DNA from 3 places in the Nocardioides dokdonensis FR1436 genome. Region 2 is predicted to be linked to each of the others. Evidence: predicted binding sites of a transcription regulator. Region 2 holds the regulator's gene; each other region holds the start of a gene.
The links. The regulator LexA, encoded in region 2, represses DNA repair genes until DNA is damaged. The targets are predictions, from matches to a motif close to TCGAACANNTGTTCGA.
Positions count from the first base shown of each region.

Region 1: I601_RS02890 (HNH endonuclease signature motif containing protein) is a predicted target of LexA. The motif match lies at 1,728-1,743, and genes of this name have one in related genera.
Region 3: I601_RS12140 (HNH endonuclease signature motif containing protein) is a predicted target of LexA. The motif match lies at 1,521-1,536, and genes of this name have one in related genera.

Region 1 is NZ_CP015079.1:598,963-602,235, reverse strand. It holds gene I601_RS02895 (AMP-binding protein) at 1-1,657, shown strand, start outside; gene I601_RS02890 (HNH endonuclease signature motif containing protein) at 1,806-3,071, shown strand; gene I601_RS02885 (nuclear transport factor 2 family protein) at 3,182-3,273, opposite strand, start outside.
Region 2 is NZ_CP015079.1:1,995,298-1,998,570, forward strand. It holds gene I601_RS09405 (alkaline phosphatase D family protein) at 1-1,391, opposite strand, end outside; gene lexA (transcriptional repressor LexA) at 1,514-2,248, opposite strand; gene I601_RS09415 (LysM peptidoglycan-binding domain-containing protein) at 2,582-2,938, shown strand; gene I601_RS09420 (hypothetical protein) at 3,112-3,273, opposite strand, start outside.
Region 3 is NZ_CP015079.1:2,564,491-2,567,763, reverse strand. It holds gene yczR (MocR-like transcription factor YczR) at 1-188, shown strand, start outside; gene I601_RS12150 (VOC family protein) at 218-631, shown strand; gene I601_RS12145 (cation diffusion facilitator family transporter) at 636-1,340, opposite strand; gene I601_RS12140 (HNH endonuclease signature motif containing protein) at 1,551-2,882, shown strand; gene I601_RS12135 (hypothetical protein) at 2,824-3,243, opposite strand.

The sequences.
Region 1 (3,273 bases), 1.4 Mb from region 2:
GGTGGTGCGCAGCCGGGCCGGCGACCCGTCGATCGGGCTGCGGTTCGAGGACCGGAGCTGGACCTGGGGCGAGGTGGTCCAGGAGGCCGCCGACCGGGCCGCCGCGCTGGCCGCACGGGTCCCGCGTCCGGACGACCGTCAGGTCCACGTCGGGGTGCTGCTCGAGAACGTGCCCGACTTCGTCTTCTGGGTCGGCGCCGGGTCTCTCGCCGGGGCCGTCGTCGTCGGGATCAACGCCAGCCGCAGCGGCCCCGAGATCGCCCAGGACGTCCAGCACGCCGACGTCGACGTGATCGTCACCGAGTCCCGGCTGCGGCACCTGGTCACCGACACGGGGCACGGCGTGCCCGAGGAGCTGGTGCTCGACGTCGACACCGCGGAGTACGCCGCCCTCCTGGCCCCCCACCGGGGAGCGGCGCTGCCGGCGCAACTCCCGGCCCCCGACCAGCTGGCGATGCTGCTCTTCAGCTCCGGCTCGACCGGTGCCCCGAAGGCCGTGGTCGTCGGCCAGGGTCGACTCGGCCGGTTGACCCAGGCGATCGTGGGGCGCGTGCGGATGCGGCCCTCGTCGATCACCTACCTGTGCATGCCCCTCTTCCACGGCAACGCGGTGATGATGAACCTCGCTCCCGCGATGGCGGTCGGGGCCCAGGTCTGCATGACCCGGAAGTTCTCGGCCAGCGCCTTCGGCGACGACCTCCACCGCTTCGGCGCCACCTACGTCAACTACGTCGGCCGGGCGCTGTCCTACGCCTTGTCCAAGCCCGTCGACCCTCGCGACGCCGACTCAGCGCTCGAGCTCGCCTTCGGCACCGAGGCCTCCGAGGCCGACGTGGCGAACTTCAGCGCCCGCTTCGGCTGCGAGGTGATGGAGGGCTACGGCCTCAGCGAGGGCGTGTTCCGGATCAACCGGACCCCCGACACCCCGACGGGTGCGCTGGGGCTCCCCGCCAACGACGCCGCCGTGCGGGTGCTCGACGAGAGCACCGGTGTCGAGTGCCCGCGGGCGCGCTTCGACGCGCAGGGCCGGCTGGTCGATCCCGCTGCCGTCGGCCAATTGGTCGCCGTGGGTCTTGCTCACACCTTCGAGGGCTACTACAAGAACCCCGGGGCGTACGCCGACCGGGTCAAGGGCGACGACTTCTGGTCGGGCGACCTCGGCTACCGCGACGAGGACGGCTTCTTCTACTTCGCCGGTCGCTCCTCGGACTGGCTGCGCGTTGACAGCGAGAACTTCTCCGCGGCGCCCGTCGAGCGGCTGCTGCAACGCATGGACGGGGTCGCATCGGCTCCCGTCTTCGCGGTGCCTGACCCCCGCACCGGGGACCAGGTGATGACGGCCCTGGAGCTCGAGCCGGGTGTCGACCTCGACCCCGTCGCGTTCGGCGCCCACCTCGAGCAGGCCCCGGACATGGGTGCCAAGTGGTGGCCGCGCTTCGTGCGGATCGTCGCCGAGATGCCCCTGACCGGCAGCGGCAAGGTCGACAAGGCTCCGCTGCGCCGCGAGGGCTGGCTGACCCGGGACCCGGTCCTCGTGCGCGTGGGCCGCACCAGCGCGTACGTCCCGCTCGACGACGCCGGACGGCGCACCATCGAGGCCGAGTTCGCCGAGCACGGCCGCTCGGCGCTGCTGCCGGCCGCACCGGTCTCCGGCTGACAGCCGAGCGGTCACTTCTGCACCATCGACCAGTCACCTCTGCACCCTCGAGCAGTCACTTTATGCACGCTCGAAAAAGTTTTCGATCCGCCTGTGGAAAACGCCGTTTGACCTGGCGTTTTACCTAGCGGCTTGGGAGAATGGCCCCATGACCGCGACGGCACTGCACCCCATCGGCGACGCTGTCGCGCGGGTGCACTCGGTGTTGGACGACGTCGCTGAGACCCCGGCCTGGTCGATGGGCCAGGCCGACGCCGCTGAGGTGCTGGTGCAGATCGCACGGGCCGAGGCGAGGTTGGTCGAGCTCCGCTCGCGGGCGCTGGTCCAGGCGGAGGCCGTGGCGGTCCAGGATCGCAACGCCTCGCCGTCGTTGGCGGTGTGGCACGCCTACGCGACCCGGTCGACGAAGCGGGAGTCGTTCCGCGAGGTCCGCCTCGCCACCGGTCTGGAGCGGTACGGCGTCGTGCGTGAGGCGCTGGGTCGTGGTGAGCTCAACGCCGAGCAGGCGGGCGTGATCACCGCAGCGCTGGAGGTGCTGCCCGATGACCTGGACGCCGGGGTGCTGGAGCAGGCCGCGAAGGCGCTGGTCGCCTACGCCGAGATCCACGACGCGAAGGCGTTGAGGATCCTGGGGCGTCGGATCCTCGAGGTCGTCGCCCCGGAGGTGGCTGAGGCGTGGGAGGCCGAGCAGCTGGCCAAGGCCGAGCGGGAGGCGGAGAAGGCGGCGGTGTTCCGGATCCGTGAGGACGGCGAGGGTCGCTGCAAGGGGTCTTTCACGGTGCCGCTGCTGGTCGGGCAGATGCTGGAGCGGGCGCTGCTGGCGTTCGCCGCACCCAAGCACCAGATCGCTACGCGCACCGGACAAGACGGCCAGGACGATCAGGCGCCGGTGCCGGTACGTCGGCCGACCGCACAGCGTCTGGGTGCGGCGTTCGTGGAGCTGATCGAGCGTCTCGACCCCGCAGCCCTGCCTCGGGCGGGCGGGGTGAACGCGACCGTGGTGGTGACGATGACCGCAGCGTCGTTGATGGGCGGACTGGCCGCCGCGACCCTCGACACCGGTGCTCGGGTCTCCGCCGCGACCGCACGGCGGCTGGCGTGCGAGGCCGGGATCATCCCGGTCGTGCTGGGTGGGAAGAGCCAACCCCTCGACGTCGGCAGGACCCGCCGGTTCTTCACCTACGCCCAGCGGATCGCTCTCGCAGTGCGGGACCGGGGCTGCACCGCCGAGGGCTGCGACGCCCCGCCCGCGATGTGCCACGCCCACCACGACGACCCCTGGTCCCACGGGCACGGTACGAAAGTCGCCCGGGGCCGGCTGCTGTGCCCGGTCCACCACCGCCGCATCCACGACCCGGAGTACGAGGCCGACGTCGGCGCCGACAACCAGGTCCGGTTCCACCGACGGACCTAGGAACAGGTCCACTCGGCTGCCCCACTGCGGCACCTCGTCGAAGGCGTCGAGCTGGTGGGGGAGCGGCGTGCGGTCCTGTGCGGCTACGTCCCGCTCCCCCGGTAGGGGGATCAGGCCCGGGGAGGCAGCTGTCCGCGCACCCCGGCGGCCAGCAGCGCCGGCGACTCCGGGCGCCCGTCCAGCAGTCGGCCGGTGCGCACGG
Region 2 (3,273 bases):
CCGGAGTGGATGTCGCCGGTCACGAACACCACGTCCTTGACCTGGTGGTCGTCGAGGTGGGCGAAGACCTCGCGGCGATCGGCGGTGTAGCCGTCCCACTGGTCGACGTTGTAGGGCGAGCCGTCCTGCGGCAGCAGCCCGGTGACGTCGTTGACCGGGTCGACGAGCTCGTTGGGCAGGTCGGCGAAGGTGACCGGGGCGATCATCACCGGGTTGCCGATGATCTTCCACTGCGGCGCGTGGTTGCCGCGGGTCAGGGAGTCCTTGAGCCACTCCATCTGCCGCTTGCCGGTGATCGAGCGCGAGGGGTCGTTGATCTCCGAGTCGATGATCGGGGTCGCGACCTGCTCGGAGCGGTAGGTGCGCAGGTCGAGCATGCTGATCTCGGCCAGGTCGCCGAAGCGCAGGCGCCGGTAGAGCCGCGCCCCGTCGCCCAGCGAGGCGGTGCCGTCCATGCGCACCGGCATCCACTCGTCGTACGCGCGGTGGGCGCGGGCGCGCCGTCGGCGGTAGTCGCCCTCGGTGTCGTCGTGGTTCTCCGCGCCTGCCTTCCACTGGTCGTTGGTGACCTCGTGATCGTCCCAGGTCACGATCCAGGCGTGCGCCGCGTGCAGCGCCTGCAGGTCCGGGTCGGTCTTGTACTGCGCGTGCCGGCGCCGGTAGTCGCTGAGCGTGACGACCTCGTGCGGCGGGTCGTGCGGGCGCACGTCGACGTTGTCGCGACCCATCCCGTACTCGCCGGGGCCGTACTCGTAGAAGTAGTCGCCCAGGTGCAGCACCGCGTGCAGGTCGCGGCGCGCCGCGAGGTGGCGGTAGGCGCTGAACCAGCCGGCCTGCAGGTTGGCGCAGGAGACCACGCCCAGGCGCAGGTTGGCGGGGGTGGCGCGCTTGGCGGGGGCGGTGCGGGTGGTGCCGACCGGGCTGCGCTGCCCGCGGGCGACGAAGCGGTAGTAGTAGGTCGTCTCCGGTTGGAGGCCGGTGACGTCGAGCTTGACGGTGTGGTCGCGCGCGGCGCTGGTCGCGAAGCGGCCGCGGCGCACGACACGGCGGAAGCGGCGGTCGGTGGCGACCTCCCAGCGCACCCCCAGCCGCGGGCCCTTCCCGGAGCCGGGCTGTGCGGCCCGGGTGGGGGTGACCCGGGTCCAGATCAGCACCGCGTGCGGCAGCGGGTCGCCGGAGGCGACGCCGTGCGCGAAGACGTCGTGCCGGGCGCTGGCCGCGCGGGCAGCGGGCGCGGTGAGTGCGCCGCTGCCGGCGGCCACGGCGGCGCTGCCGGCCCCGACGGCGAGGACCGTACGCCGCCCCAGGGCGGCCAGGCGGTCGCGCTCGGCGTCGCGGACGGGCCCGGTGGGGGAGGGAGCGGCAGGGGAGGGGATCTGCGGTGGGGTCACGCCTCATCCAACGACGAACCCCCGTCCGCGTGACGCGGACGGGGGTTCGGACGCCGAGTGTTCACCGTCGGTTCGACGGTGCGACAGGTGCGGGGCTCAGGGGCTGCCCCCAGAGGCTGTCCCTAGAGGCTGCGCAGCACCGCGGTGACGACGCCGAGGATCGAGGCGTGGGTGCCGTCGATGGGCTCGTAGGCGTCGTTGTGCGGCAGCAGCCAGACCTTGCCGTCCTTGCGCTGGAAGGTCTTGACGGTGGCCTCGTCGCCGATCAGGGCGGCCACGATCTGGCCGTTGCTTGCGGTCTGCTCCTGGCGGATCACCACGTAGTCGCCGTCGCAGATGGCGGCGTCGATCATCGAGTCGCCGGAGACCTCGAGCAGGAAGAGGGTGCCGTCGCCCACGAGCTGCTTGGGCAGCGGGAAGACGTCCTCGACGCGCTCCTCGGCCAGGATCGGACCACCGGCGGCGATGCGACCCACGACCGGGACGTAGGTGGCGGCCGGCATGGTGTTGCCGACGTCGGTCTCGTCGACCGAGCTGTCGTCGGCCGAGGAGATCGCGCGGCGACGCGCCATCAGCTCGGGCAGGAAGACCTCGAGCGCGCGGGGCCGGTGCGCGTCGCGCTTGAGGAAGCCCTTCTCCTCGAGCACCTTCAGCTGGTGGGAGACGCTCGAGGTACTGGTCAGGCCGACGGCCTGGCCGATCTCGCGCATGCTCGGCGGGTAGCCGCGGGTCTCGATGGCCTCCTTGATGCAGCCGAGCACCTTGACCTGGCGTGGGGTGAGGCCGGTCGCGTCGGGGGGCCCGTCGGGCAGCTCCGCGACCTTCCGCTTGCGGGGGACGCCGTCCTTGGTCGCCATCGTGTGCCTTTCGTGCGCGAGGCCCGAGCCGGGGTGTCCGCTCGGATGGTCGTGAGGACACGGTAGCGCCGCAGGGCGGGCAACTTCAAACATCTGTTCGAACGGCGTGTCGGACCGCGGCCCGGTGGGTGTGGCTGGTAACCCCCGTCGACAGGCCTCGAACAATTGTTCGCGCACCCTCTTGCATTCCCTCGAACACCTGATCTAGTCTCGCTCATGTGTTCGATCGAACACCTGGTCGAGGAGCTTCTCGACCGGGACTGTCGGTGGCCGTCTGTAGACATCACCTCGACCGATCACGACAACGACCACCCCCTTCCCCAGGAGGTCACCATGAGCACCATCGCCCAGTTCCCCATGCAGACCCAGCACCCCGTCCAGACGCGTACGACGCCCGGCCCGGTCCGGTTGACCCGTCGCGGTCGCCTGGTCGTCCTGGGCCTCGCGCTGGTGCTGGTGGTCCTGGCCGGCGTCCTCCTGGCCGGCGGCTCGATGGCCACCAGCGAGAAGGGCACGCCCCCGCCGACCGAGGTGATCACCGTCGGCACCGGCGACACCCTGTGGGCCATCGCCACGGAGCGGGCCCAGGGTGACGACGTGCGCGAGATGATCCAGCACATCCAGACGCTCAACGCCCTCGACGGTGGCCTGGTGGTCACCGGTCAGCGGCTGCGGGTCCCGACCAGCTGAGGCTGCTCGACGGCCCTGCGGGGCACTGGCGGCTGCGGCCGCCCACGATTTTCGCCGGTCGCCTCGACCCCGGCCGGCGAAACCAGGGGAAGCGAGGGGCGGGCCCAGGTGGGCCCGCCCCTCGCGCTGTCTCCGGTGGAGCTCGGCCCCGATGAGTGCGGCACGGTGCGGCCTCAGCGGGCCGCGCGGCGTCCAGCGGGCTGCGCGGTGGCCGGTTCGGGGGAGTCTGTGGCGTCGGGGGAGCGTGGCGCAGGCGCCTGGGTGATGCCCAGTGCGCGCAGCAGCCGCACGACCAGCATCAGTCCCACGAAGAGGCAGGCCACGGCGCCCAGCGA
Region 3 (3,273 bases), 570 kb from region 2:
GCGTGATCGTCGCCCCGGGCCCGGTCTTCGCCGCCGAGGGCGGGCTCGACCGGTTCGTGCGGGTGCCCTGGACCCGCCGCCCCGACGAGCTCGCCCTCGCCGTGGAGCGCCTCGCCCACGCCTGGGCGGACGTGCGCGACGCCCCCGCCACGCGGGTGCGGCGCGGCACGCGGGTGATGGTGGCCTGAGCAGCCCGCCGCCCCGCGTGAGGAGATCCATGAACGACTACCCACGGTTGATGCACGCCGCGATCGACACCACGGACGCCCGCGGCCTCGCGGAGTTCTACCGACAGCTGCTCGGCCTGACATACCGGCCGGGCGACGAGCCACCCACCGAGGGCACCGACGACGCCGCGGACTGGCTGGTGCTGGTCGACGCCGAGGGCCGTCGGGTCCTCGCGGTCCAAGAGGTCGAGCGTCTCACTGCGTCGACCTGGCCTGCGCATGACGTACCGATGCAGATGCACCTCGACTTCGCCGTGACCGACCGCGAGGCGCTCGAGCGGCACCGTAGGCGCGCGGAGGAGCTCGGCGCCCGGCTGCTGCTGGACCGCACCAGGGAGCAAACCGAGCCGCTGTACGTGCTCGCCGACCCCGCTGGGCACCCGTTCTGCCTACTTGTGGGGTGAGCGGTCAGCAGCAGGCGCAGCCCTGCCCGCAGCCGCACCCGTCGGCCTGGTCGGGCGCGCCGACCGGCATCGGAGCGCAGCACCCCTCGCCGCGCCAGGCCTGCCGGCCCTCCTTGAGCGCGACAGCGGCGATGACCAGGCCGGCCACCGGGTCGGCCCACCACCAGCCGAGCGTCGCGTTGAGCACCAGGCCGCCCAGCAGGACCGCGGACATGTAGGTGCACAGGAGGGTCTGCGTCGAGTCGGCGACCACGGCGTTGGAGCCGAGCGCACGACCGGTGCGGCGCTGCGCCCAGGACAGGAACGGCATGATCGCCAGCGACGCTGCCGCCAGCACCATGCCGACCGTCGAGGCCTCCGGACGGAGCCCGCTCGCGAGCGAGCGGATCGACTCGAACGCGACGTAGCCGGCGAGGGCGAAGAACGAGAGCGCCATCAGTCTCAGCGCGGTGCGCTCACGTGACTCCGGCAGGGCATGGCGGAACTGCCACAGGATGATCAGGCCGGAGGAGACCTCGACGACGGAGTCGAGGCCGAAGCCGACCAGGGCGATCGACCCGGCCACCAGCCCTGCCGCGATCGCGATGACGGCCTCGACCACGTTGTAGGCCACCGACGCACCTGCCAGCAGCTGGGCCCGTCGGGCGTACCGCCGACGGTCCTGCTCGCTGGTGGCCACACCGAGCGGGTACGTGCCGGGCGCGCTCATCGGGATGTCCTGTCGGGGTGGGAGGCGTGGGACGGCGACACTGGCGCGAGCGGGCCCTGCTCGTCAAACCAGGCGCCGACCGACCGGACAGCATGGATGGCCCGACGGGTCGACGTCGGCCCGTCAGACGTCCCCGAGCGTCGCGCTGGTGGGTCGATTCGCAGCAGAAAGCCCTTGCTCTCGAACAGGTGTTCGAGTAGGATCGGACCCATGATCGAGACCGACAGCCACGGGCAGCCTCTCGAGGTCGACGACCTCGATGCTGAGTGGCTGCTCGACTTCGCCCACGAGGCAGAGGCTGAGGTCCGCAGGGCGGAGCGGCGTCGACTGCGGGTGGTGCTGCGCTGGTGCGACCTGCATCCCGCGGTCGACGACGCGCACCGGCTCTCGTGGGGTGAGCAGGAGCGGGTCTGGGACTGCGACGCCTGGATCGGTGGCGAGGGGGTGCCGGCGGTGGCGGAGTTCTCCGCGCAGCCGTTGGCTGCGGTGATGCGGATGTCGCCGGCAGCGACCACGTCCCTGATGGCCGAGGCGCTCGAGCTGCGGCACCGGCTGCCGAAGATCCACGCCCGGGTCGAGGCGTTGGACGTGGCGTTGTGGCGGGCACGCCGGGTCGCGAAGGCCACCCAGGGACTTTCACCCGAGGCCGCCGCGCACGTCGATGCGGCGCTGGCGCCGGTCGTGGACTCCGTCGGGCCGACCCGGATCGACCGGGCGGTCGCGGAGGCCGTGGCGCTGTTCGACCCCGAGACCCTCGAGGCCGCGGAGGAGCACGCGAGGACTCGTGAGTGGGGCATCAGCCTGCGGCACCACCGTGCCGGTGAGGGCGGCCAGTGGGCCGGGACGTCGTGGCTGGGGATCACCGGCGACACCCCCACGCTGCAGCGGCTGCACGACCTGATCGTCGACACCACCGAGCCCGCCACCGGCCCCGACGCCGAGCTCGACCCGGGCCTCGGCGAACGACAGGTGCACGCGCTGGCAGCGGTCCTCGACGGGCTCGGTGCACCCCGCCCCCGGGTGAGGCTCAACATCGACGTCACCACCAGCGACCTCGACGCCACCGGCACCGGCACCGAGACCGGTGTCGGGCAGGTGCTCGGACTCGGGCCCGCCACCCTGACCAAGATCCGCGAGTGGCTCGCAGGGGCGTCGGTGACGGTGCTGCCGGTCCTCGACATGGCCCGCACCGACTCCGTCGACGCCCACGACCCGCCCCGGTGGATGCGCGACCTGGTCACCCGCCGCGACACCCACTGCGTCTTCCCGTTCTGCGACGTCCCCGCCAGCCGCTGCGACCTCGACCACATCGAGCCCTACATCGACCCCGACGACGGCGGCCCACCCGGCCAGACCCACCCAGCCAACCTGGCACCACTGTGCAGACACGATCACCGCGCCAAGACCATCGACGCGTGGAGCTACCAGCGCACCGACCACGGCGACTACCTGTGGCGCGACCAGCACGGGAACAGGTACGCCGTCACGCCGTACGGCACCCTCGAGCTCGATCCAGGCTCGCCAGCCACTCCTCCACGCTGACCCACCGCGTCACCGCGGGGTGGTAGAAGAAGACGCTCTGGTGATGGATCGAGCCGATGACCGCCACCTGCTCGAGCTCGCCGGCGCTGGCCCGCGCGAGCGCGGCGCCGAGCTCGACATACATCCCCCGACCTTCGTGCTCGGACGCGACGACGAGCACCGCCTCGGCCGCCAGCACCGCATCAAGGTCGGCCGAGGCCACCGACGCCGCAGCGGCCGGCTGTGACTCGTAGTCGGTGAGCGCAGCATCGCTGGCTCGGGTCCAGTCGAGCGTCAGCTCGTGGCCCGCCCGGATCACCGCGGTCTGCACGCTGCGGACGGTCTCAACATCGGCCAACGCACCCGCGACGTAGATCAACATCCCGGCAACCTCTCACACAGCACGATGGCA